Regions from separate parts of the Paenibacillus sp. FSL H3-0333 genome, predicted to be linked through region 1. Evidence: predicted binding sites of a transcription regulator. Region 1 holds the regulator's gene; each other region holds the start of a gene.

Region 1 (7,827 bases):
TTTTTAGTGTGTTCAATTCATCATATTCGCTTGCCAACTCTTGGTTTTTTTTATCAAGGGTTTCTTTAATATCCTCATACTCCACTAGGTCGTAATCTCTGGCAAATTCTATGTAGTCTATCTTTTTCACAGATGCGAGATAATTATTGATAACAACAGCTACACTATCTTCAATTTTATTTTGTGCATAAATAGTCTGCCCCTTGCAATCAACCTTCCTTAACGCTTTACCAGAACATCGATAAACCGCTCGTTTCCACATTTGAATCGTACCATCAGCAAGGGTGTATTTTTTGGCATTATATGTTGTAGTCAAAGGGGAGCCACAATAACCACATTTTATAAATCCGACTAGGAGAAGGGGGCCTACCGAGGTGTTAATTCGTTCCCGACTATGGTCTTTAACTTGCTCTTTCGACCTAGAACTTCTTAATAATTGGATATTATCAAAGTCATCTTCATCGATAATTACCAATTGAAGTTGTTGTTTTTCGGGCATCGTCCATTCCGCTCTGCCTTTAGTCTCAAAAATTCCTTCAACCGATTTACGTTTTCCATAGGCCGGATAGCCTTTGTACACAGGATTTCTTAGAATAAAGTTCACAGCAGCAGTGTTCCATTTACCTCCGGTAGCAGTGGGGATTGTATTTTCATTAAGAAACTTAGCGATTCGATTACTTCCAAAACCCTCTTTTATCACCATATTGAACATCTGTCTGACAACAGCTGCCTGTTCTTCATTGATCTGCAGCTTCATCAGCTCTTTTCCTTTCTTATTTTTAATTCCTGAAGGTGTTAATCTGTACCCGAATGGAGCAGTGCCACCTCTAAAAGCACCATCTTCAGCCATTTGTGTATGTTTTTCATCAACGCGTATCGAAGTTTTTTGGGATTCGTTATTTGATTGCCAAAATCTTAGGAAGTTTGTAACGTCGTGTCCTTCCTCTGTGAATTCTTGTTGACCTTCTTTTACTGACCAAACTTCAATTCCTTTTGAGTTGAACCATTCTAATAATAGCGGAGTTTCATATGTCCTTCTTCCTAATCTGTCGAACATAAAACAAAGCAATACATCAAAGTGGCTATTTTCTGCATCATATTTAGCACGTTGAATTTCATCTCTGTCCTCAATCGCTGTCTTATATCCAGAAACGCCTTTCTCTGTATACTCCTTTACCAACACCCAACCCTTACTATTAATGAATTCCTGACAAGCCCTACGTTGCAAAGGAATATCATTACCTTCAAGTTGACCCTTAGTTGATACTCTATAAAATGCTGCGACCCGCTTTTTAATCCCCATATCGAAAGACCTCCAATCAGTCGTATATACTACCATATATTAAACCTAATTATTCTTTTTGTAAATAATGTTGACTGAGAATTATATTTATGATATATTATTTCTTGTGAGAAAAACGAATGGGGAATTAGTTCAGTGGGAGAACGCTTCGCTGGCAGCGAAGAGGTCAGGGGTTCGAATCCCCTATTCTCCACCATTCCATGGACTCTTAGCTCAGTTGGTAGAGCAGTAGACTCTTAATCTATTTGTCCAGGGTTCGAGCCCCTGAGAGTCCATCACATTATGAAAGACCCTGATGAGGGTCTTTTTTTTGTTCAAATTATAGCCCCCATCCGTCCTATTCATTCAATAAAGCTACTCAAAAAGGCGCCCATCGGCTCATTCACCAATAAGCACCTTGTATATTTGTGTAGCTGTCCCGTAGACCGCAGAGCTAGCCTCGCTCCCCTATAAGAACTATTACTCCCTCCACCTACAGCCCGTCCAGCTCCTCCGTGTTCTTGGACAGCAGTCCCTTCAGTTCCTTCATGAACATGTTAATGTCCTTGAACTGGCGGTACACGGACGCGAAGCGGACGTAGGCTACCTCGTCGACAGGGTAGAGCTGCTCCATGACCAGCTCGCCGATCTGGCGGCTCTCGATCTCGGCGAGGGCGATGCCGCGCAGGCTTTTCTCCACCTCAGATACGATGACCTCCAGACGCTCTACAGGGACCGGACGCTTCTCGCAGGCACGGATCAGGCCACGGAGGATTTTGTCACGGCTGAACTCTTCACGGCTGCCGCCTTTTTTGATCACAATCAGGGGGGTCTCTTCAATCATCTCGAAGGTGGTGAAACGGCGGCTGCACAGCTCGCATTCCCGCCTGCGGCGGATGGACTTATTCTCATTGGCCGGGCGCGAGTCCAAGACTTTGGTGTTGGTGTGGTCGCAGTAAGGACATTTCATAAGCTTCTTCACTTCCTCATCATTAGAATGGTCAGGCCCCGCCCCTTGATACACAAGGGCTATGCGGGCATCATTTAATTTCCAGAAAACACCGTTTATTTGTTGTTATGAATCTGACATGTCCGGCACATAATACAGTTACCAACCGATAGGAGGTGAACAGCAATGAGCCAAAATAACAACTCCAATAACCTGGTAGCTCCAAACTCACGCGGTGCCTTGGAACAACTGAAATATGAAGTTGCCCAGGAACTAGGTATCACCCTCTCCCCAGACGGATACCAAGGCAATAAAACTTCTTACGAAAACGGTTCGATCGGTGGTTACATCACTAAACGTCTTGTAACCCTGGCTGAACAGCAATTGGCAGGTCAGTACAAATAATAACCTGCTAAGCGCAACATAAGCTTGCCTAAGAAGTATCGAACGGCCTCCGGCCGTTTGATGCTTCTTTTTACATAACAGCAGCAGAAGTAACAAGCACCCTAGAACTCACTGTAGAGCTCGGTGTATTGATCATAATAATAAATTACACGCTGCACGTAGTGACGCGTCTCACCGAACGGAATGTCCTTCACAGAGGCTTCTGTTCCGTCCCATTGCCCTTCATCCAACCAGCTCTGCACCTTACCAGGCCCGGCATTATAGGCGGCTATGACCGCTATACGGTTGCCGTCGAACTGCTTGGACAGCGTAGACAAATACCAGGTGCCCAGTTCAATATTGGAGGAGGGCTCTTGCTTCAGCCGCTCCAGCGACACGTCGGGGAGCTTGGCCTTTTCGAGCGCCCACTTGGCGGTATCCGGCATGAGCTGCATGAGCCCCAGTGCGCCTTTTTTGGATTCGCGGCCGGTCTTATAATTGGTCTCCACACGGATGATGGACGCCACCAGGAACGGGTCCATCTCATACGTCTGGCTGTGCTGGCGGATCTCTGCTTTATAATAAATGGGATAAAACCATGACATCCAGTTGGAGCCGAGAAACAGAATCGCGGTGAAGCCGATGAACAGCAGCAGCAGGACTCTTTTTTTGCGCAGCCACTTCATCATATCAGGCCCAGCCTGTCCCACAGACGGGCAACCTGAAGCTCGGCAGACTCAGGATCACCACTGTTGTCAATCACATAATTCGCTTTCCTGCGCTTGAGTTCAATATCCATCTGGGACCTCAACCGGTCCTCAGCCTGTTCCAGCTTCATTCCGCTGCGCTCCATGAGGCGGGCTAACTGCACCCTCCTCGGAACATAGACCACAATAATCTGATCAAACAAGGAATCCAGCTCTGATTCGTAGAGCAGCGGAATGTCCACAATGACCAGCCGTTGCGGATTCTCCTGTTCAAGCGCATACATTCTGTCCTTGATCTCCCTGCGTATTGCCGGATGGGTCAGGTTATTCAAAGTCTGGAGCGCCTCCGGGTCCCGGAAGACAATCTCGCCAAGACCTGCCCGGTCCAGCGAACCGTCAGGCAGCAGAATGCGGTCTCCAAAAGCCTCCACCGCCGCCGCCAGCACCGGGTGCCCGGGGAGCATCACCTCTCTGGCGATGACATCGGCATCCACCAGCGCAGCTCCCTTGCGGACAAACAGTGCAGACACGGTGCTTTTTCCCGAAGCGATGCCTCCGGTTAAGCCTATAATCATGTACTCACCTCATAATAACTTCATTATACCCATTACAATTAATAATATCGCGGGCAGCGCAGCGGCATGCTTCATCCAGTAGCTGCCTGATAATCTCAGTCCTGTCTTCATCCCCATCAGCAGAAAGGTCCCGCTGAATACAGCGATCATCAGCGAGGTGGACCACGGGCTGAATCCGAGTAGTGCCGCACCGAGGCCGGCACCGAAGGCATCCAGCGACAACGCGATCCCCAGAATCATGGCTTCCATGGAGGAGATGCTCCCCGAGGCATCCATATCCGCAGAAGATGGTGTGCGGAGAATCTGTATAACCACGCCCAGATGGCGAAGCTCCAGCGAGAATACGGCCGGCTTCAGCTCTGTCTCAGCAAGTTGTGCGGCAGCAGCCGTCTCCTGCCTGGTCTCCTGCCCGGAATTGCCCTTATCGGCTGCCGACGCAGGCTCTTCCTGCTCCTTCTCCTTCTGTGTCAGCATCTGGAACAGGGACCAGCAGCCCATTAAGACGAGAATAACCGCTCCGACACTGGAAGCGGCATTCGGGGAGACTACCTTTGCCAGCAGCACGCCGACCTGCATAGAACCATAAATGACGACCCCTGAACAGAGCGAGATAATGATAATGGAGAGCAGGGGAATTTTCATTTTACGCAGTCCATATGTAATGCCTACACCAAATCCATCCAGACTAAGCGCAAACGCAAGCAACAGCAGTGACAACAATGGGCTAAGCACCCGCAATCCCTCCCGTGAAGAACCGGAGCCGGAGCTCCGTTTCGCCATAATCAGCAATCTTCACACATTATATGGGCGGGACGGGCAGGAAGTGCCTGCCTTTATACATAACGGTTGTAACTCAGGTGTAACTAGCCCGGAAACGGGCTGTAAATGCAGCGCTGACTCTAAATAAAAATCACAGAATCAATACAGGTACCGGCTGGCAATTGGGACAATAATGCGTCCCCCGTCCGCCGACTACGCTCTTCTCAATCAGCGTGCCGCAGGTGGCACACGGCTGATCCTTGCGTCCGTAGATCTTGTGCTGATCCTGGTAACTCCCGCTCTCCCCCTGGCCGTTGACATACGACTTCACCGAGGAGCCTCCGGCATTCACCGCTTCCGTCAGTGTTGCGACGATAGCATGATGCAGTCTGGCCAACTGTTCCTCCGTGAGGGACTTCGCGGTCTCCTCCGGGTGGATCCCTGCACGGTGTAGGGACTCATCTACATAAATATTGCCGATACCTACTATATATTCCTGATTGAGCAGCAGCGGCTTGATCTTGGTGCTCCGCTTGGCGACAATCTCCTTGAACCGCTCCAGCGTGAAATCGGCATCCAGCGGCTCCTGCCCCAGCTTGTTCAGCGGCTTCAGCTGCAGATCCTCTCCCGGCTGGAACAGATGCATCGTCCCGAATTGGCGCACATCCGTATAACGCAGCTCCGTCCCATCTGTGAAATGGAAAATAACATGCGTATGCTTGTCCAGCAGCTCGCCCTCACGGTACACTCCGTAACGGCCCTCCATCCGCAGATGGGAGACCATCACCAGCCCGTCAAAGACGAAACGCAGAAACTTGCCTCTGCGTTCAACTGTAACCACACTATGGCCGGCCAGCATATGGGCAAAGGCCTGAATATCATCCGGGCGCTGAATAATCCGCGGCAGCCGGACGGTGACATGCTCTATCTGCTTGCCTGTAATTAACTCATTAAGTGTTCTTCTGACTGTTTCGACTTCCGGTAATTCCGGCATCATGGCTCACCTCCACTCCATTATACCGGATATCTGCCATGTGCGGGGAGCCTATTTCGCTTCGTACCAGTTGCTGCCATAACTTACCTCTGCCTTCAGCGGAACAGACAGCTGCAACGCTCCGGCCATCACCTCGGGCAGAAGCTGCTTCATTTGCTCCAGCTCCTCCTCCGGCACCTCAAACACTAACTCATCGTGTACCTGGAGCAGCATCCGGCTCTTCAGGCCGCGCTCATGCAACGCCTTGTCCATATGAACCATGGCCAGCTTGATAATATCCGCAGCGGTTCCCTGAATCGGCGTATTCATCGCCGTACGTTCTGCGAAGGAACGCAGATTGAAGTTCTTCGCATTGATCTCAGGCAGATAACGGCGGCGCTCCAGCAGCGTAGTGACATATCCCTGCTTCCGGGCCTCGACCACGATATCATCCATGTAACGGCGCACACCCTGGAATACCTCGAAATACTGCTCAATGAACCGGGCTGCTTCCTTACGGGGAATATTCAGGTTCTGCGACAGGCCGTAATCGCTGATGCCATACACAATGCCGAAGTTAACCGCCTTGGCGGAGCGGCGCATATTGCTGTCCACACTCTCCGCAGAGACGCCGAATACATCCATGGCGGTCTTAGTATGAATATCCATATCCTCGACAAAAGCTTCCTTCATCCGCTCATCGCCCGAGATATGCGCCAGCACACGCAGCTCGATCTGCGAGTAATCCGCCGCCAGAATCGACCAGCCCGGCTCGGAAGGCACGAATACCTTACGGATCTTGCGGCCCTCTTCGAGCCGGATCGGAATATTCTGCAGGTTCGGGAACTGGCTGCTTAGCCGGCCCGTGGCCGCAATCGTCTGCCGGTAAAAGGTGTGTACCTTGCCGGTCTCCGGCGAGATTTCCTTCATCAGACCTTCAACATACGTGGATTGCAGCTTGGCAATGGTACGGTATTGCAGAATCAGGCGCACAGCGTCATGATAAGGCGCAAGCTTTTCCAGTACCTCGGCATCCGTCGAATACCCGGTCTTCGTCTTCTTCACGACCGGCAGACCGAGCTTCACGAACAGAACCTCGCCCAGCTGCTTCGGAGAATTAAGATTGAATTCGGTTCCGCAAGCGGCATAGATCTCAGTGACCAGCCGGGAGATCTGGGCTTCAAATTCCTTGCCGAGCTGGACGAGATCATCCTTGTTAACAGCAATGCCCTGCTTCTCCATATCGGCGAGAATCCTCGACAGCGGCATCTCCAGGTCCTGGAAAAGGCCGGTCATGTCCGTCTTGTCCAGCTCCTCCTGCTGCTTCTGTACAATGCCAAGCACGGTCGCACTCTTACGGGCGACATGCTCACCGAGAATCTTAAGCTCAGGAATTCTATATTTGGCCCCTTTGCCGAAGACATCCTCATCCGGCGACAAGCGGGGCAGGCCGTATTTCGTGGTCAGGTCATTCAGATTCTGGCTGGCTTCGGTCGGGTCCAGCAGGTAGGCGGCAAGCTGAACATCGTTAGCGGCTCCGGCAAAAGCAATCCCCTGCCAATGCAGCGCCAGATCGGCACGGTGCAGATCATACCCGCTCTTCGATGCCTGTTCGTCACCAAGCCAGTCCAGCAGAGGTGCCGCAGCCTTACTCTTCAGCAGGGCAAAGGGCACAAAGTAATGCTGCTCCGGCGAAGACAGCCCGAGACCGATCACTTCGGCACGGTGCGGGTTCTCCCCGTTAGATTCCACATGCAGGGCGGAGATGCCCGGCAGTGCCTGAACCAGCTCGCCTATTCCGGATTCGTCAACAATTGTAATATTAAGCTCTGCGGCTTCCACCACGGGGGAACCCGTCAGGCTGCCGTCCGCCGCATGTGAATAGGCGCTCAGCGACAGGCGTTCCAGCAGCGAGCGGAATTCCAGCTTGGCGAGCGCAGGCCCAGCCGTGTCCGTGTTAATCCCGCTGAAGACCATATCCTCCCACGTATGCTCAAGCGGAACCTCGCGGTAGATCGTCGCCAACTTTTTGCTCATGACGGCGCTGTCCGCGTGCTCTTCCAGCTTCTCTTTCATCTTGCCCTTCAGCTCACCGGTTCCGGCCAGCACGCCCTCCACCGATCCGAACTGCTGGAGCAGCTTAAGCGCTGTCTTCTCCCCGACTCCCGGCACCCCGGGAATATTATCGCTGGCATCGC
Region 2 (7,827 bases), 3.6 Mb from region 1:
ATAGAAAATAAGCCCGCAGAATGAGCATTGCTATATTGTACAAAACCGTTTTATGTGATAATTTCAACTTATATTCTATTCCAAACCATAATAACGTGTTCATTTTAGGAGGAACTATTCATGAATAAACAGCTGGATGCAGTCACCTTCGGGGAGCCGATGGCCATGTTCTACGCCAATGAAGCCGGCCCCTTGCATGAGGTCACTTCCTTCTCCAAGGCGCTGGCAGGTGCGGAGAGTAATGTAGCCACCGGATTATCACGCCTGGAGCATCTGACCGGTTATGTGACCAAGCTTGGCGAAGACAACTTTGGCCAGTTCATCACCTCGGCGCTGAACAAGGAGAAGATCGATACCGCGAGCATCACAACGACCAAGGAATTCTCCACGGGCATGCTGATCAAATCCAAGGTACTCACTGGAGATCCCAAGGTGGAATATTTCCGCAAAAATTCCGCCGCCTCCAAGCTGAGTCTCGCCGACTTCGATGAAGATTACTTCGCTTCCGCAGGCCATCTGCATGTGACCAGCATCTCTTCCGCACTCTCGGCTTCGTGTCACGAGTTCTCGCTGCATGCCATGGAGTTCATGAAGCAGCGCGGCAAGACCGTATCACTGGACCCGAATCTGCGCCCGACCCTGTGGCCGGACACCGAAACTATGGTTAATACGATCAACGATCTGGCTACCCGCTGCGACTGGTTCCTGCCCGGACACGGAGAAGGTAAGATTCTCACCGGTCTTGAGACTCCGGAGGAGATTGCCGGGTACTATCTGGGGCGCGGCGTATCTCTTGTAGTGATTAAGCTCGGTCCTGAGGGCGCTTACTACAAGACCTCCACGGGGGAAGAGGGTTATGTGGACGGCTTCAAGGTCGAGCAGGTTGTCGATACAGTCGGCGCCGGAGACGGCTTCGCGGTTGGGGTGATCAGCGCCATGCTGGAGAAGCTCAGCGTAGCAGAAGCCGTGAAGCGCGGCAATGCGATCGGCGCACTCGCCGTGATGTCGCCTGGCGATATGGACGGCCTTCCCACCCGCGTCCGGCTGGAGGAGTTCATGAGCGCAGGCGTATAGCCAATGAGCAGGTGCTCTGCTGCCGGCAGCGCCAGGCTTCAGCATGAACACACATTAGCACAGCAAAAAGGGTGTCCCTGAGCCGGCAGACGGCTGGGACACCCTTTTGCATATGTTATTGACTTACGGACTGGAGAGCCGTTATTTGGGGAATTGCTAAACTATAGCAAGCCTAACGGACGCAGATGACGTTAAGCCGCACTTTTCGTGCCATCCAGCGCCCTAAATAGCAATTTAACGGCTCCTGAGTCCGTAAAACTTACAAAACCCTTCTTTTCCGCACAATAACGTTCCCTGGGTCCGTAAAGCCGTGGATTCCTGAGCAGATTTCCTATATGTTGTCACCACGATGGACCTTTCGCCGCCCCGACCTGCTCTATTCCGGCTTAGCCGGCGGCTGCACCGACTCCCCCTGCTGCAAGGAAGGCGGGAACCTGTAGGTGATGGGCATCGCGCTGTCCGCATCGTTGATCAATGAGAGCATGATCTTGGCCGCCTGCATCCCCATCTCGTAAGCCGGCTGGCGGATCGTTGTAATATCAGGATTATAGATCCGGGCGAATTCGGCATCGTCAATGCCGATGACCGACAACTGGCCGGGGATCGCAATGGCATTGCGGTTCGCATATTTAAGAATTTCGCCCAGCACCAGATCATTGGCGGCAAGCAGCGCTGTTGGAGGCTCGGGAAGCTGTAGCAGCTCGTCCAGTGCAGATGCGATGTCTTCGCGTGACACACTTCGCATATACGAACCCAGCAGCGGCAGACCCGCTTCCTCCATCGCTTTTTTGTACCCGCTCATTCGCTCCTTGCGCGGGGTAATCGCATGTATGCCAAGCGGCAGGGATAGAATAGCAATCGCTTCATGGCCGTGGCCGGTCAGCTCCCGGATAGCGGTCTTCACCGCCATTTCGTTATCCAGCAGCAGGCTCTGGGTCGTGATCCCGTCAACTAGCCGGTCCATGAAGACCAGCGGATATTCCGCTTCAATTAATCTAGTGTAAGGCGCAGGCTGATCTCCCGCCGGAAAAATAATCAGGCCATCCACCTGACGGGCGACCAACGTCTCCACATAAGTATTCTCCTTATCGGCATTCTCGTCCGAGTTGCAGATGATCACCTGAATCCCATGGCGCTGCAGCTCATTCTCGATCGCCCGGATACACTGGATGGACAGCGAATAATCAATATTGGCTACAATAATGCCAACCATATGCGTGCGGTTCTGCTTGAGACTGCGGGCAAGCCCGTTGGGCTGGTAATTCAGCTCATCGATAACCTCGGCAATGCGGTTTTTGGTCGCCTCACTCATATACTTGAACCGTTTATTTAAAAATTGCGAGACTGTGCTTTTCGATACGCCCGCTTTCTTAGCCACATCCTCAATAGTCAGCTTCTTCATTGATCCCGCTCCACTCTTCGATATCGAACTCCAGAAGTAAACACAAATCACGTTTACTTAGAGATATTATCAAAAAGTATAGCTTTTTTTTAGTAAATTATCTATATGAATAGATTGAAAATACGAAATAAGTGGATACGGCGTCTAAGGCGTGAGACAAATACACTAAATGACTGGGCCGCACAATGGTAACGGACAGAGATGCGCTTATTTTCCCGAAAAGCAGCATTATAATAGCCCTGCGGACTCCAGTGCTCTTATTCACTGTTACTCAGCCGGTAAAGACGCGTTTGAACTACAATAAGGGCCATGCAATCCGTAAGCGTGGTCAAATGTGCCAAATCGAGAATATAAAGGCTTCACAGTCCGCAAGGGACATAGATAACAGGCAAATTGGAGGACTCCCTGCCTTCACAGGAATTCCTCCATCGACCGAATGGAACATCTCATGATTAGCAAACTATTCCAGCACACATCCTGCACCTGTACTCTAAGATGATCATTTTTTTATTGAGGAGGCATCAATTTTCACACCGTATTCCTCATACCACCAGTCGTAGAACCATTGATCGCCCGACTTCATATCAACTTCTGTACTCCGTTGCTCTCCATTAACTTCGTAGTGGACTATGGTTGCAGGATCTTTAGAATCAACAGTAAGCTCTCCATAATGGATTTTGGAGACTACTTCTACATTTTCTGTGGTGATCTCACCCGAAAGTACCTGTGCATTGCCTGTTGCAATATCATACAGCTTATTATGCTGTGTATAACCGCCTCTTCCATCTTCCGTGTAATAAACAACCAGCAGCTCTGCCTTTTCGGAATTAAGGGCCATAAAAGACTTATAGACTTTATACGATTCATCTAAGGTTAGTAATTCTCGGGGAACAGGAATCTTACCCTCTCCTGCCTGTCTGACATCCATCACATACAGCTTGGCCCCTGACCTTTTCTGATTCTCTCCAATTTTATAGCTGCTGCTGGAAAACAAAAGATAATCTCCCGCTCCGAATAAACTTCCCAGCGACAAATAGGACTGTGCACCTCCTGCATACAAAGGAAAAACATACAACCGCTGTGCTGAATCCGCAGATAGCTCTGCATGCCCTTTAGGAGTCAAATAAAGAGTATATGGCTCTGTATTGTGTGTGTATTTAGACTTGAGATAGTCAACCATTGGCGGCGGAGGCGACCAGACGATTCCGGCGGAAGTCTCAACAGCCATTGCAGCACTCTTATTACGGTCTAGCGGAAGGGGCATATAATACTTAAGCCCGCCTAGTTCAAACTCTGCCGAGATCATGTATAGACCCAGGCCTTGCGGAGGCGCCGAAGGAGACGCCGACGGCATCACTACAGCCGCTTCCGAGCCAGGCTTAAAGACCGCTGCCAGCCTCCCTGCAGGATCGAGCCCGGCCCCTGGGCCAAACGGCCAGATCAGCGTGACGAGCAGCAGGACGGCTGCCAGTCCGCCGAAGGCGGCCATGCGGCTGAAGCGGCGGCTGCCTCCACTTTTGCCGCTGGAGGATTCACGGGCAGCCTCTTCAATCCGCGCCATGAGCTGTGGTGTGAATCCAGGCTCTGCAAGCGGGTTCCGCCCGGCTTGCTTATACCAGTCCTTCTCCCCGCTCATCACCTTCACTTGTTCCTTCTCTTGTCTCGTCTTCACAGGTCTTCCTCCTTCATCGCTGCTCTCACTTTCTCTCTGGCCCGTCCGAGCCGGGATTTGACCGTCCCCTGCGCGATCCCGAGCAGCGCGGACATCTCAGCAACCGGAAGATCCTGCTGGATATCCAGCACCAGCACCTCCCGGTACTTGTCCGGCAGGGCCATAATAATCTCCCAGATCCGGTTGGCGTATTGATTGCCGATGGCCTCTTGTTCTGCGGACAGGGTGCCTCCATGATCCTGATGGCTGCCCAGCGGAGTGAACCTCCGCCAGAAGCTGTTACGCCTTAAGCTGAATGCGGTATTGCGTGTGATGGTCAGCAGCCAGGTTTTTAGAGTAGCCTGTCCCCGGTACTTGCCGATGCTCTTGTATGCCTTAAGAAATACCTCCTGGCTGATATCGTTCGCCTGCTCCCGGTTGCGGGTTAAGACATAAGCATAATTCCATACGTCCTGGCCGTAGGTCTCCATCATCTCGCGAAGCGATACCGATGAGGCACAGGTCATGCTATAGGTTAGTTCTTTACTCTGCATGTTCTCTCCCCTCTCACCTAATAAGACTCCTGCCGGCGGATATGGTTCCCTGTTATTGTAAAACTGACTATGCATATTGCACTTTCTGCAATAGAATTGCCGATATTTGCCGTTAATCTCCATTCTATTGCATTTCCTGCATTAGAATTTGAAGAATCTGCTCAATTAGCCCCTGTTAGCTGAAATCAAGTGTACAAAATACAACAGAGCTGATTTCCTCCTGAATTTAAGGAGCATCTAATGTACGAAGTGCAATGAAATTCATATCCCCCGAAGGCTAAACGCTTTCAAAAATCACAGCCGTTTCCCCTTCCCTGGAGCCCCTGTCTGCACCATTCCGCAGCACAGCAAAATGCTTTAAAAAAATACTAATTAATTATAAGAGAATAGAATGCAGGCGGGGCGTGGGATTGGCCATTTAGAGAGGCGTTTTGGGCGGCTGTGAGGGCTTGTTCACCGCTTGACTTTTCAATATATGGTATATAAAATGATTAAGCATTACTAAATATAGTGTATATAAGAGCTAAGCCCATAAATCTAGTAAAACTGCTATTCTTCACTTGTCAAGTAGAATGGGCAACATGTTATAGGAGGTTAGGAGCCATGTTGATTGCTTACGATTCCAAGACCGGCAACGTCAGAAGATTCATTAATAAACTGAAGCTTCCGGCGGTTCAAATCGAAGAGCATATGACGATCGACGAGCCTTACGTGCTTGTTACATACACTACCGGATTTGGACAGATTCCAGAGAAGGTGTCAACATTCCTTGAACGAAACCACTCCAGGCTCAAAGGCATCGCCGCGAGCGGCAACAAAAACTGGGGTGAGCTATACGCGCACAGCGCAGACTTAATTGCACAGCGTTACAACGTACCGGTGGTCGGCAAGTTTGAATTGTCGGGAACCTTCGGGGATGTACAGCGCATAAAACAGGAGGTGGACCGGGTTGCGGCATATTGAATTGAACAACATGTTGATGAAGAGAGACGAAAGCGGCTTTTTCCAATTGGATAAGGACCAGGAGGCAGTAGCCGAGTTCATGCAGGATGTGGAGCGGCGTAGCCTGACCTTCACGGATACGAAAGCCAAGATTGATTATATGATTGCCAATGACTACTACGAGGACCTGTACGACCGCTACTCCGCTGCTGAGATGGAGGATGTCTACCGGATCGCCCATGAATATAATTTCCGCTTCCCTTCCTATATGGCGGCTTCCAAGTTCTATACCGACTATGCCGTCAAAAGCAATGACCGTAAGCAGTACCTGGAGCATTATCCGGACCGCGTAGCGGTAGTGGCTCTGCATCTGGGACGGGGTAACGTGGAGACTGCCCGTACACTGGCCCGCTCGATGATGGAACAGCGCCTGCAGCCGGCGACACCAACCTTCCTCAATGCCGGTAAAAGCCGCCGCGGCGAGATGGTCTCCTGCTTCCTGCTGGAAATGGACGACTCGCTCAATTCGATCAACTATGTGCTGAACACCTGCATGCAGCTGTCGAAAATCGGGGGCGGCGTTGCGGTCAATCTGTCCAAGCTGCGCTCGCGCGGCGAGACGATTAAAGGTGTCGAGGATGCGGCCAAAGGCATCATGCCTGTCCTGAAGCTCATGGAAGACGGCTTCTCCTATGCGGACCAGATGGGTCAGCGTAAGGGTTCGGGGGCGGCTTATTATAATATTTTTGGCTGGGATGTACTGGAGTTCCTGGACAGCAAGAAGATTAACGCCGACGAACGGACACGCCTGAAGACGTTGTCTATCGGCCTGATCGTGCCTAACCGCTTCTACAAGCTGGCACAGGATAATCAGCCGCTGCATGTGTTCGCTCCTTACACGGTCTACCAGGCGTACGGTACGCATCTGGATGACATGGATTTGGACGTCATGTATGATACCCTGCTTGCCGATCCGCGCGTGAAGAAAAGAATCGCCATGAGCGCACGCGACATGCTGACCAAGATCGCCATGATCCAGCTTGAATCGGGCTATCCGTATATTATGAACAAGAGTAATGCCAATAACGCCCATGCTCTGCGTAATGTGGGCCAGATCAAGATGTCCAACCTGTGCACCGAGATTTTCCAATTGCAGGAGACTTCAGAGATTAACGACTACGGTCAGCAGGACGAGATCCGCCGCGATATCAGCTGCAACCTGGCTTCCCTCAACATTGTGAACGTGATGGAGCACGGCAAGATTCGTGAATCCGTACATGAGGGCATGCTGGCACTGACGGCTGTCAGCGATATGACAACTGTCTCCAACGCTCCAGGCGTGGCTAAGGCGAACAAGGAAATGCACTCCGTGGGCCTGGGCGTGATGAACCTGCACGGCTATTTTGCCAAGAACAAGGTGGCTTATGAGAGTGAGCAGGCCCGTGATTTCGCACGCACCTTCTTCATGACCATGAACTATCATTCGATTGAGAAAAGTATGGAGATTGCCGCCGAGACAGGTGAGACCTTCTATGGCTTCGAGCAGTCCGACTACGCCAGCGGCGTGTATTTCGACCGTTATCTGACTACAGACTACCGTCCGGTTACGGCAAAAGCGCAGGAGCTGTTCGAGGGGATCTACATTCCTACTACAGAGGATTGGAAAGAGCTGCGTGACAAGGTGATGAAGCACGGCCTGTACCATGCCTACCGTCTGGCGATTGCGCCGACCGCAAGCATCTCGTACATCCAGAATGCGACCTCCAGCGTCATGCCGATTGTAGAGCAGATCGAGACCCGCACGTATGCCAACTCGACCACCTACTATCCGATGCCTTACCTGCGTCCGGACAATGTGTTCTATTATAAATCCGCCTACCAGATGGACCAGTTCAAGGTGATTGATCTGATTGCGGAGATTCAGCCTCATATCGACCAGGGCATATCAACCGTTCTGCATGTGAACAGTGATGTCACAACCCGTGAGCTGGCCCGTTCTTACCTGTATGCGGCGCACAAAGGGCTGAAATCCCTGTACTACACCCGGACCAATAAATTGTCTGTCGAGGAATGCCTGGCCTGCTCCATCTAAGCGGGGCACAGGTACAGAAAGGGAGAAGATACGATTATGAGCGCAATCCAAGCCGTGAACTGGAACCGTCCCGACGACGATTTCTCGCTGATGTTCTGGAATCAGAATATTA
Region 3 (7,827 bases), 300 kb from region 1:
GTAGCATTCAGATACAACGTTCTGTTCTCCGTAGTGATTTTCCAGACAGGCAGCATTGGAGCATAGAGCGCCGTAACCCCGATGGCACCTGAAGAATTAGAGGGTATCAGTCCTTGCTGCACCAGATACTGGCGCAGTTCAGTCATACTGTAAGGGAGACCATCGGTTCCGGCTCCGTATTCGCTAAGCAGATAGCCGCCCTGATCCGCAGCGGAGATAATGAGATAGCCGATCCGTTGACCGCTGTGCATCACATTGACCAGCCAGCTGCGCGTTCCCGGACCAAGAGGGTAGACCTCCGTGCCGGCATCCTTCCATTCCTTAAACGGAGCATCCGCCGAGAGCTGGCTAATCGTCTGGCGGGTGAAGGCCTGCAGCGTTTCCGGCGCTGGAATCGGCTTCATCTCAAGTCCCGGAAGCACCTCCTGCGTGACGGCCTGCGTCACGCTCAGTCGGCTGGATTGTGACGCTAGCGCCTGGGGAGAGGAGGCGCTGGCAGCCAACAGAGTCAGTCCAAGAATCAGACAGAGGAGCAGGCGGCCATGCCGCCGGAAGCTCTTCTGCCTCGCAGTGATATTCATAGGTTCAGTCACCTTTCCTGTTTAGAGGGAATGTACGCTTCTTACTGTTCATTGTAGGGGACAAGCCTTGAAAAGGCTGTTGCTTGCTGTCGCGGCCGGCGGCGGGAGTTTCGCTGTTTTTTTGCCTGCTTTTAGCGGACCAGGTCGCATTCTATGTGCTGCGCAGATGAAACAATCCGTATGTTACGGCAGAAACTGCAATCTGCGGCTCATATTGCCACGAGGTCTCCTGGCGGCGGCGGTTGTACTGCTCCAGGATGGCGAGGCGCTTCTCTTCTTCCGGTTCCTTCAGCAGCTCCGCGTAGTAGATGTCCACGATGCTAAGCTCCAGCTCCAATCGTTCGCGCGCTTCTTCCGCCCAGGTGTAATCCAGCAGCGCCAGCTTCGAGGTCAGATATCCCTCCAGCCGGTCGGCCCCGTCCGTAATCCCCAGCTCGAACGGCTGGACATGAATGTTCTCCGGCAGCCGGGGCGTCAGCTCCTTGCCGGCCAGCCGGGCCTCGAAGTCCGGGACGATCAGCCCGGAGGTTAACGACACCGCGATGAAATGTAGCTCCTCCCGCTTCAGGTCACAGGTCATCTCGACCTTGTAGCAGACCGCCAGCCATGGCTCGTAGGCGGCCGAGAACAGCGTGGTCCGCTGCCTGAGGCCAGGGTCCTCGAACAGCTGGAGGCACCGGCCTTCGTCCCGTGCCGCCGACCAGATCTGCCGCAGGCGCTTGCTGCCGTAGGTCACATCCTCGCGGCGGATCATGCCCGGTCCGAGGCGCGGCAGCGCCGGAACGATGCCGAAGTACCGCGCGAGGATGCTGTCCTCCGGCGCAGCAGATACCCCGGGCGGCAGCGCAGCTCCCGGCGCCTGCGCTGCGCCGAGCGGCTCCGCAGCAGCTTCGGCATCCGCCGCCCCGGCCAGCCCCGGCGGCGCCCCCGCCCCTGCCGGGCGGCTGGCCCCGCCACGCGGGCGGGCCGCAGGCGCAGCGGCCTGCGCGGCCAGTTCATCGTACTTCTGCGGGTCGAAGACGAAGCTGAAGGAGAGGGTCTCGGGATCTACGCCGGTGCGCTCCACGAAGCCCCAATAATAAGGGCGGTCCGTCAGCATCCGGTCCGCGCGCGGGGAGAGCTTCACCGTCACATGCAGCGGTGAGGATTCCAATATGGTGCATTCAGTCGCTTCCAGATAATCCATGACCTGCTTGCGCACTTCTGTAGGCGTCAGCATCACTTAGGCACCCCGCTATCATCCAGCTTGGCGTGGGTCAATTCACTGAGCGAATCGCCGATAGTATCCAGCCCGCTGCGCAGCTCCTCGTCGCTGCCCGCTTCAAGAACGATTTTGTACAGGCTTTTCTCAAGCGAGCCCCTCTGCTCAAAGCGCTCCAGAATGACATCCAGCCCGCCGATGACCATCTCGAACATGTTGATTTTCTCATGCAGCAGGTGGAGGATATGCTCTTCAATCGTCCCTTCGGTGGAGAGGTTATAGATGACCACATCATTCTCCTGACCGAGCCGGTGGACCCGGCCGATCCGCTGCTCGACCCGCATTGGATTCCAGGGCAGATCGAAATTGATCATATGGTGGCAGAACTGCAGGTTAATCCCTTCGCCGCCGGCTTCGGTGGCAATCATCACCTGGGCGCGTCCGCGGAAGAGGTCCATCATCCAGTCCTTTTTGCCGCGGTTCATCCCGCCGGAGTACGTCACACATTGCAGTCCATGCTCACGGAAATACTGAAGCAGATACTCCTGCGTGGCCCGGTATTCGGTGAAGACGATCACCTTCTCGTTCATTTGCTGAATTAACTCCATCGTCTTCTCCGCCTTGGTATTCGTCTTGACCGTACGGATCGTCTGGAGCAGCCCCATCATCCGCTCACGCTTCGGCGAATCGGCCGGCAGCTTCTTAATCAGATTCACCAGTGTAACGAACACCGCATCCCGGCTGCTGCACACCTCACGCTGAAGGGTGACCAGGGAGAGCATACTGCTGAGATTACCGCCCGCTTCCTGATACTGTTCTTTGACAAAAGCGGTCACGCCGTCATACAGCGCCTTCTCCTCAGCGGAGAGGGTGAGGGGGATATTGCGCACCTTGCGCTTGGTGAAATTCACCGGGCCTTCGCCCCTGCGGTTGCGGATCATGACCTTGGACAGCTCGCCCCGAAGCTGGACTTCGTTCTTGGGCTGGCGCTTATCCACCACGAAATTGGTAGCAAAATCGCCCTGATTCCCCAGCTGGCCCGGCTTCAGCAGCGTGATCAGATTGAACAGCTCGCCGAGATCATTCTGCACGGGGGTGGCGGTGAGCAGCAGACAGTACTTTTTGCGGAGCTGCTGGACGAACAGATAATTCGTCGATTTCTTATTCTTCAGCTTATGGGCTTCGTCGATAATCAGCATGTCGTACTCCTGGCTCAGCAGCATTTCCTTATGCGGGTCACGCTTGGCCGTATCCATCGAGGCGACGACAATGTCATTGCCCCAGGAATAGGCTTTCTTTTGCGCTACGGCAGAGATTCCGAACTTCGTATTCAGCTCCCGCACCCATTGCAGGACAAGCGAGGCCGGCACCAGAATCAGAACCTTGCCCACCAGCCCGCGCACCAGATACTCCTTCAGCACCAGCCCGGCTTCGATGGTCTTGCCAAGTCCGACTTCATCGGCCAGAATCGCCCGTCCCGACATCTCGAACAGCACCTTGTGTGCCGTATCCAGCTGATGGGGAAGCGGAGACAGCCCGGACAGATGCTTCATACACTGCAGCTCATCGAAGCTGGTAACGAGGCCCGACTGCTCTCCCTGCACGGCAAGGCGGGATAACCGCCAGTCGCCCCACGGTCCACCTTTATCCAGTCTCGATTCCAGATCATGCAGCCAGTTACGCTCAAAAGATAAAGGAACAGGCAGCAGCGGCGCAGAAGTTACCTTCTCTTGGGGCGGGGAATTGCGGAATAATTGCGTCATGTTGCAGCCTCCTCCGTCGCAGTTTCATATCGAAATGCGTAGCAGTAGTATGCTCGTTTGAGAGAGATTTCATAACCAGAGGGGTATGGAATTCACAGAGGAACGCTGTAATCCGCCTTGAAAGCTTTCAGTTCCAGTGTCTGCAAAAAAACGAGAAAGAGGGAGGAAATGAGCCTTTCTTTTCCTGTTTTTCCGTTATTCCTGCCTGGGGCTGCTTTTTCAAAAAAGACCTCTATCCACAACATGTGGTATAGTTTAAAAGTTAACGCACACCATATATTGTTACAAAAGCATGAAATTTAGCTGGTATGCGGATTTTTTCGGCTGTTTGTTATTGACAAGAGGAGCTTCCGCCGGACAAGCAGGCTGCGGCTGCCCGGCCGCCGGAAGCATGACCTATTATATCCTGGGAGGTTTTGCTATTGAGTACAGTGGAACACAACAAGCGTCTAGAGGGTCTGAGCGAGAAAATATTCCTGGACCGTTATGCCTGGAAGGACGCGGACAGCAATAATGCCAAGGTCGGCGATGTAGTACTTGTCCTGACGAAGGATGATCCGAAGTTCCCAACCAAGGAGGTTGGCGAGATTGTAGAGCGTACAGGCCGGATGGTAACGGTAAAAACCCGCAGCGGCGAGCTGGTGCAGTCGGATGTGGAGAAGCTGACGCTGAACATCGAGAAGACGCCGGAGGAGATGTGGGACCGTCTCGCGGGAGCGATGGCCTCTGTAGAGAAGACTCCTGAGCTTCAGGAGGAGTGGACAGGCAAATTCCGCTCGATTCTGGATGACTGGAAGCTGGTGCCGGGCGGCCGGATTGCGGCGGGTGCCGGAGCGAGCGAGGAGCTTACACTGTTCAACTGCTATGTGATTCCATCTCCCAAAGACAGCCGGGGCGGCATCATGGAGACACTCTCCGAGATGACCGAGATTATGGCCCGCGGCGGCGGGGTAGGCATCAATCTGTCCTCGCTGCGCCCGCGCCGTGCTATTGTCAGAGGGGTGAATGGTTCATCCAGCGGCTCCGTATCCTGGGGCGGCCTGTTCAGCTATACCACCGGACTGATTGAACAAGGCGGCAGCCGCCGCGGCGCGCTGATGCTGATGATCAACGACTGGCACCCGGATGTGCTGGACTTCATTACCGTGAAGCAGACGATGGGCCAGGTCACGAACGCCAACCTGTCGGTATGCGTAAGTAATAGCTTCATGAAGGCCGTCAAAGAGGACCTGGACTGGGAGCTGGTCTTCCCGGATACCACCGACCCGGATTACGACACCCTCTGGGACGGCGATCTGGATAAATGGAAGGCAGATAACCGCCGCGTCATTCCTTACCGTACGGTCAGAGCACGGGATATCTGGCATACGATTATCGAATCGGCTTGGAAGTCCGCAGAGCCGGGCGTTGTTTTCATGGAGTATTATAATCAGATGTCAAATAGCCACTATTTCAATCGGATTATATGTACTAATCCGTGCGGTGAACAAGGCCTGCCCGGCTGGGGCGTGTGCAACCTGTCCGCCGTCAATCTTTCCAAGTTCTACGATGCGGAGAACCACGATGTGGACTGGGCAGATCTGGCGACAACGACCCGTTATTCCGTGCGTTTTCTGGATAATGTTATCGACAAGACACCGTATCATTTCCCTGAAAATGAAGCCAACCAGAAGCTCGAACGCCGCGTAGGTCTCGGCACCATGGGTCTGGCTGAGCTGATGATCAAGCTGAATATCCGCTATGGCAGCCCGGAATCGCTGGAGTTCCTGGACAAGCTCTATGGCTTCATGGCCCGCGAGGCTTATCTGGCTTCCGCAGAGATTGCGGGCGAGAAGGGATCATTCCAGGCGTTCGACACCGATAAATACCTGCAGAGCGGCTTCATGCGCAATATCACCGAGGTCTATCCTGAAGTGGGCGAGTCGATCCGCAAGCATGGTATGCGTAACGTAACTGTGATCACCCAGGCGCCTACCGGCAGCACGGGAACCATGGTCGGCACCTCCACCGGGATCGAACCGTATTTCGCCTTCAAATATTTCCGTCAGAGCCGTCTTGGCTACGATGAGCAGTTCGTGCCTATCGCCCAGGAATGGCTGGAGGCCCATCCGGGAGAAGAGCTGCCGGAATACTTCGTCACTTCGATGGACCTGTCCGCCAAGGATCATATCCGTGCACAGGCAGCCATTCAGCGCTGGGTGGACAGCTCCATCTCCAAGACCGCGAACTGCCCGTCTGACTTCACCGTGGAAGAGACCGCCGAGCTGTATGAAATGGCCTTCGATCTGGGCTGCAAAGGCGTGACCATCTATCGTGACGGCAGCCGTGATGTACAGGTGCTGGAGACCAAGAAGAAGGAAGACAAGAAGGACGAACCGGCAACGGCTGCCAAGCCTGAGGTGATTAAGGAAACGGAAGCCGCTCCGTCAGCTCCGGCAACTGTAGCAGCAGCGCCCGCTCCGCAGGCAGCGTCCAGCGGAGTAGACAAGCAATACAAGAAACGCCCGCAGGTTCTGCGCGGAGCGACCTATAAGATCAACACGCCGTTCGGCATGGCTTATATCACAATTAACGATCTTGACGGTATCCCGGCCGAAATTTTCCTGAATGTCGGCAAGGCTGGCTCTGACGTCTTCGCCATGGCGGAAGCCCTGGGCCGCGTCTGCTCGCTGTTCCTGCGCTACGGCGATCACGGCGAGAAGGTCGGCCTGTTGATCAAGCACCTCAAGGGCATCGGCGGCTCCGGCGCCATCGGCTTCGGCGCTAACCGCGTCGAGTCCATCGCCGACGCCGTAGCCAAAGCCCTGGAGACCCATGTGCTGAACAACGCCCATGACGATCATATTCCTGCGCCAATCGCAGCCACGCTGGAGCTTGATTTCAACGAGGCGCTGAACGCCGAGCTGAAATCCACGGTTCCTGCGGCGGCTACCAACGATAGCCACGGCGGTCATGACGCACATAGCCACGCTACTGCTTCGCGGGATCTTTGCCCTTCCTGCGGCAGCGCCTCGCTGATTAATATTGAGGGCTGTAAGACTTGTGGGAATTGTGGGTATAGCCGATGCGGGTGAGAGCGGACTTGAATTCCATGATTAATTTAAAATGTATATTTATACAACTTATTTAAGTTCTGAGTAATTAATGTTCAGTCCCGATGAGACTTTTATTTTCATCGGGACTGTTTTTATTTTTATGAGTTTTCGTTATCAGCTCGGAACATCGTTTAAACAAATGCGCTTAAGGTAATATGAATGCAATCAAAATATAAAAGTAAATATTTATAATCATAAGTCCCCCTCGATCAAATTCTTGTACCGAAAAGATCCCCTTTTCATAGTTATTTCCTTATGTGCTACACCCATTCGTGCTAGGAGGGTGCATATTGCGAATTTATACCGGGGATAATCAAAGGGAAGAAATAAAAATGAAGCAGTAGCTAATGGGGAAATCCTCCTTTTTACACAGGCTCCCCTGAGGCTTCCATGAGTATTCACCGCAAATTGCCTTTACTTTCGCCTTCGATGACTATATAATTGCAATAATTGTATACGGAGTTAACCGGAGGAGCCTGCCAACAGCGGGCTCTTTTTGTGTTTTTTACCTGGAATAAATTTACTGCTGTGGAGGGTTTGAAATGGAAATGGAAATGAACAATGAGAGCATCATGGTGTGTGTGCATTATGGGCCGCACGGGCAGCGGTTGATACAGCGGGGAGGACAATTGGCCAGGTTGCTCAATGCCCCGTTGATGGTACTCACTGTAGATGCATCCGGGGAGAATGAATACAACAGGGAGAAGCAGCAGTACTTGTCTGGCTGGGAGCATCAGACCAAGGAGGCTGGCGGACAATTTGTGATCCGCAAATGTAACGGCAAAAAAACGGTTGATGTGATTGTGGAGACTGCAAAAGATAACAAAATTACACAAATTGTACTCGGACAGTCAAGCCAAACGCTGTGGCAGGAGATTACACGGGGAAGCTTCATTAATGAGCTGTTGGAGCGGATGGGTCCGATTGATCTTCATATCGTTGCGGTCCAGCGGTATCCGGAGCTGCTCGAGCAGTCCCATGAGCAAGGGTTCTCTGCTTATCTGGTCAAAGAGGGCGACCGCCATATCCTTATGGATGAACCGGATAGGGATGAAGCCATGAAGGGGGTTTTCTTTCGTGAGCTCGATACAGATTTCAATACCGGCCTGTTCAAAATCGTCAGCAACGGTGAAGCGCAATATTTGAGAATTGTACAGAACGAATGGGTGAAGCCCCGTTAAGAGGAT

Evidence for each region. The regulator NrdR, encoded in region 1, represses ribonucleotide reductase genes. The targets are predictions, from matches to a motif close to AACACNATATATNGTGTT.
Region 2: nrdI (class Ib ribonucleoside-diphosphate reductase assembly flavoprotein NrdI) is a predicted target of NrdR. The motif match lies at 5,179-5,196, and genes of this name have one in related genera.
Region 3: MHH78_RS24645 (adenosylcobalamin-dependent ribonucleoside-diphosphate reductase) is a predicted target of NrdR. The motif match lies at 3,814-3,831, and genes of this name have one in related genera.

The regions. Positions count from the first base shown of each region.
Region 1 covers NZ_JBBODG010000001.1:5,860,058-5,867,884, forward strand. Annotated here, with positions in the region: gene MHH78_RS25925 (recombinase family protein) at 1-1,303, opposite strand, end outside; tRNA gene MHH78_RS25930 (tRNA-Ala) at 1,425-1,499, shown strand; tRNA gene MHH78_RS25935 (tRNA-Lys) at 1,506-1,578, shown strand; gene nrdR (transcriptional regulator NrdR) at 1,776-2,252, opposite strand; gene MHH78_RS25945 (alpha/beta-type small acid-soluble spore protein) at 2,418-2,636, shown strand; gene MHH78_RS25950 (lytic transglycosylase domain-containing protein) at 2,738-3,301, opposite strand; gene coaE (dephospho-CoA kinase) at 3,301-3,897, opposite strand; gene MHH78_RS25960 (manganese efflux pump) at 3,907-4,629, opposite strand; gene mutM (DNA-formamidopyrimidine glycosylase) at 4,808-5,650, opposite strand; gene polA (DNA polymerase I) at 5,702-7,827, opposite strand, start outside.
Region 2 covers NZ_JBBODG010000001.1:2,308,133-2,315,959, reverse strand. Annotated here, with positions in the region: gene MHH78_RS10320 (sugar kinase) at 121-1,074, shown strand; gene MHH78_RS10315 (LacI family DNA-binding transcriptional regulator) at 1,451-2,476, opposite strand; gene MHH78_RS10310 (hypothetical protein) at 2,976-4,148, opposite strand; gene MHH78_RS10305 (RNA polymerase sigma factor) at 4,145-4,681, opposite strand; gene nrdI (class Ib ribonucleoside-diphosphate reductase assembly flavoprotein NrdI) at 5,285-5,644, shown strand; gene nrdE (class 1b ribonucleoside-diphosphate reductase subunit alpha) at 5,631-7,715, shown strand; gene nrdF (class 1b ribonucleoside-diphosphate reductase subunit beta) at 7,752-7,827, shown strand, end outside.
Region 3 covers NZ_JBBODG010000001.1:5,557,751-5,565,577, reverse strand. Annotated here, with positions in the region: gene MHH78_RS24660 (hypothetical protein) at 1-581, opposite strand, end outside; gene MHH78_RS24655 (YqhG family protein) at 733-1,800, opposite strand; gene MHH78_RS24650 (DEAD/DEAH box helicase) at 1,800-3,545, opposite strand; gene MHH78_RS24645 (adenosylcobalamin-dependent ribonucleoside-diphosphate reductase) at 3,968-6,619, shown strand; gene MHH78_RS24640 (universal stress protein) at 7,183-7,821, shown strand.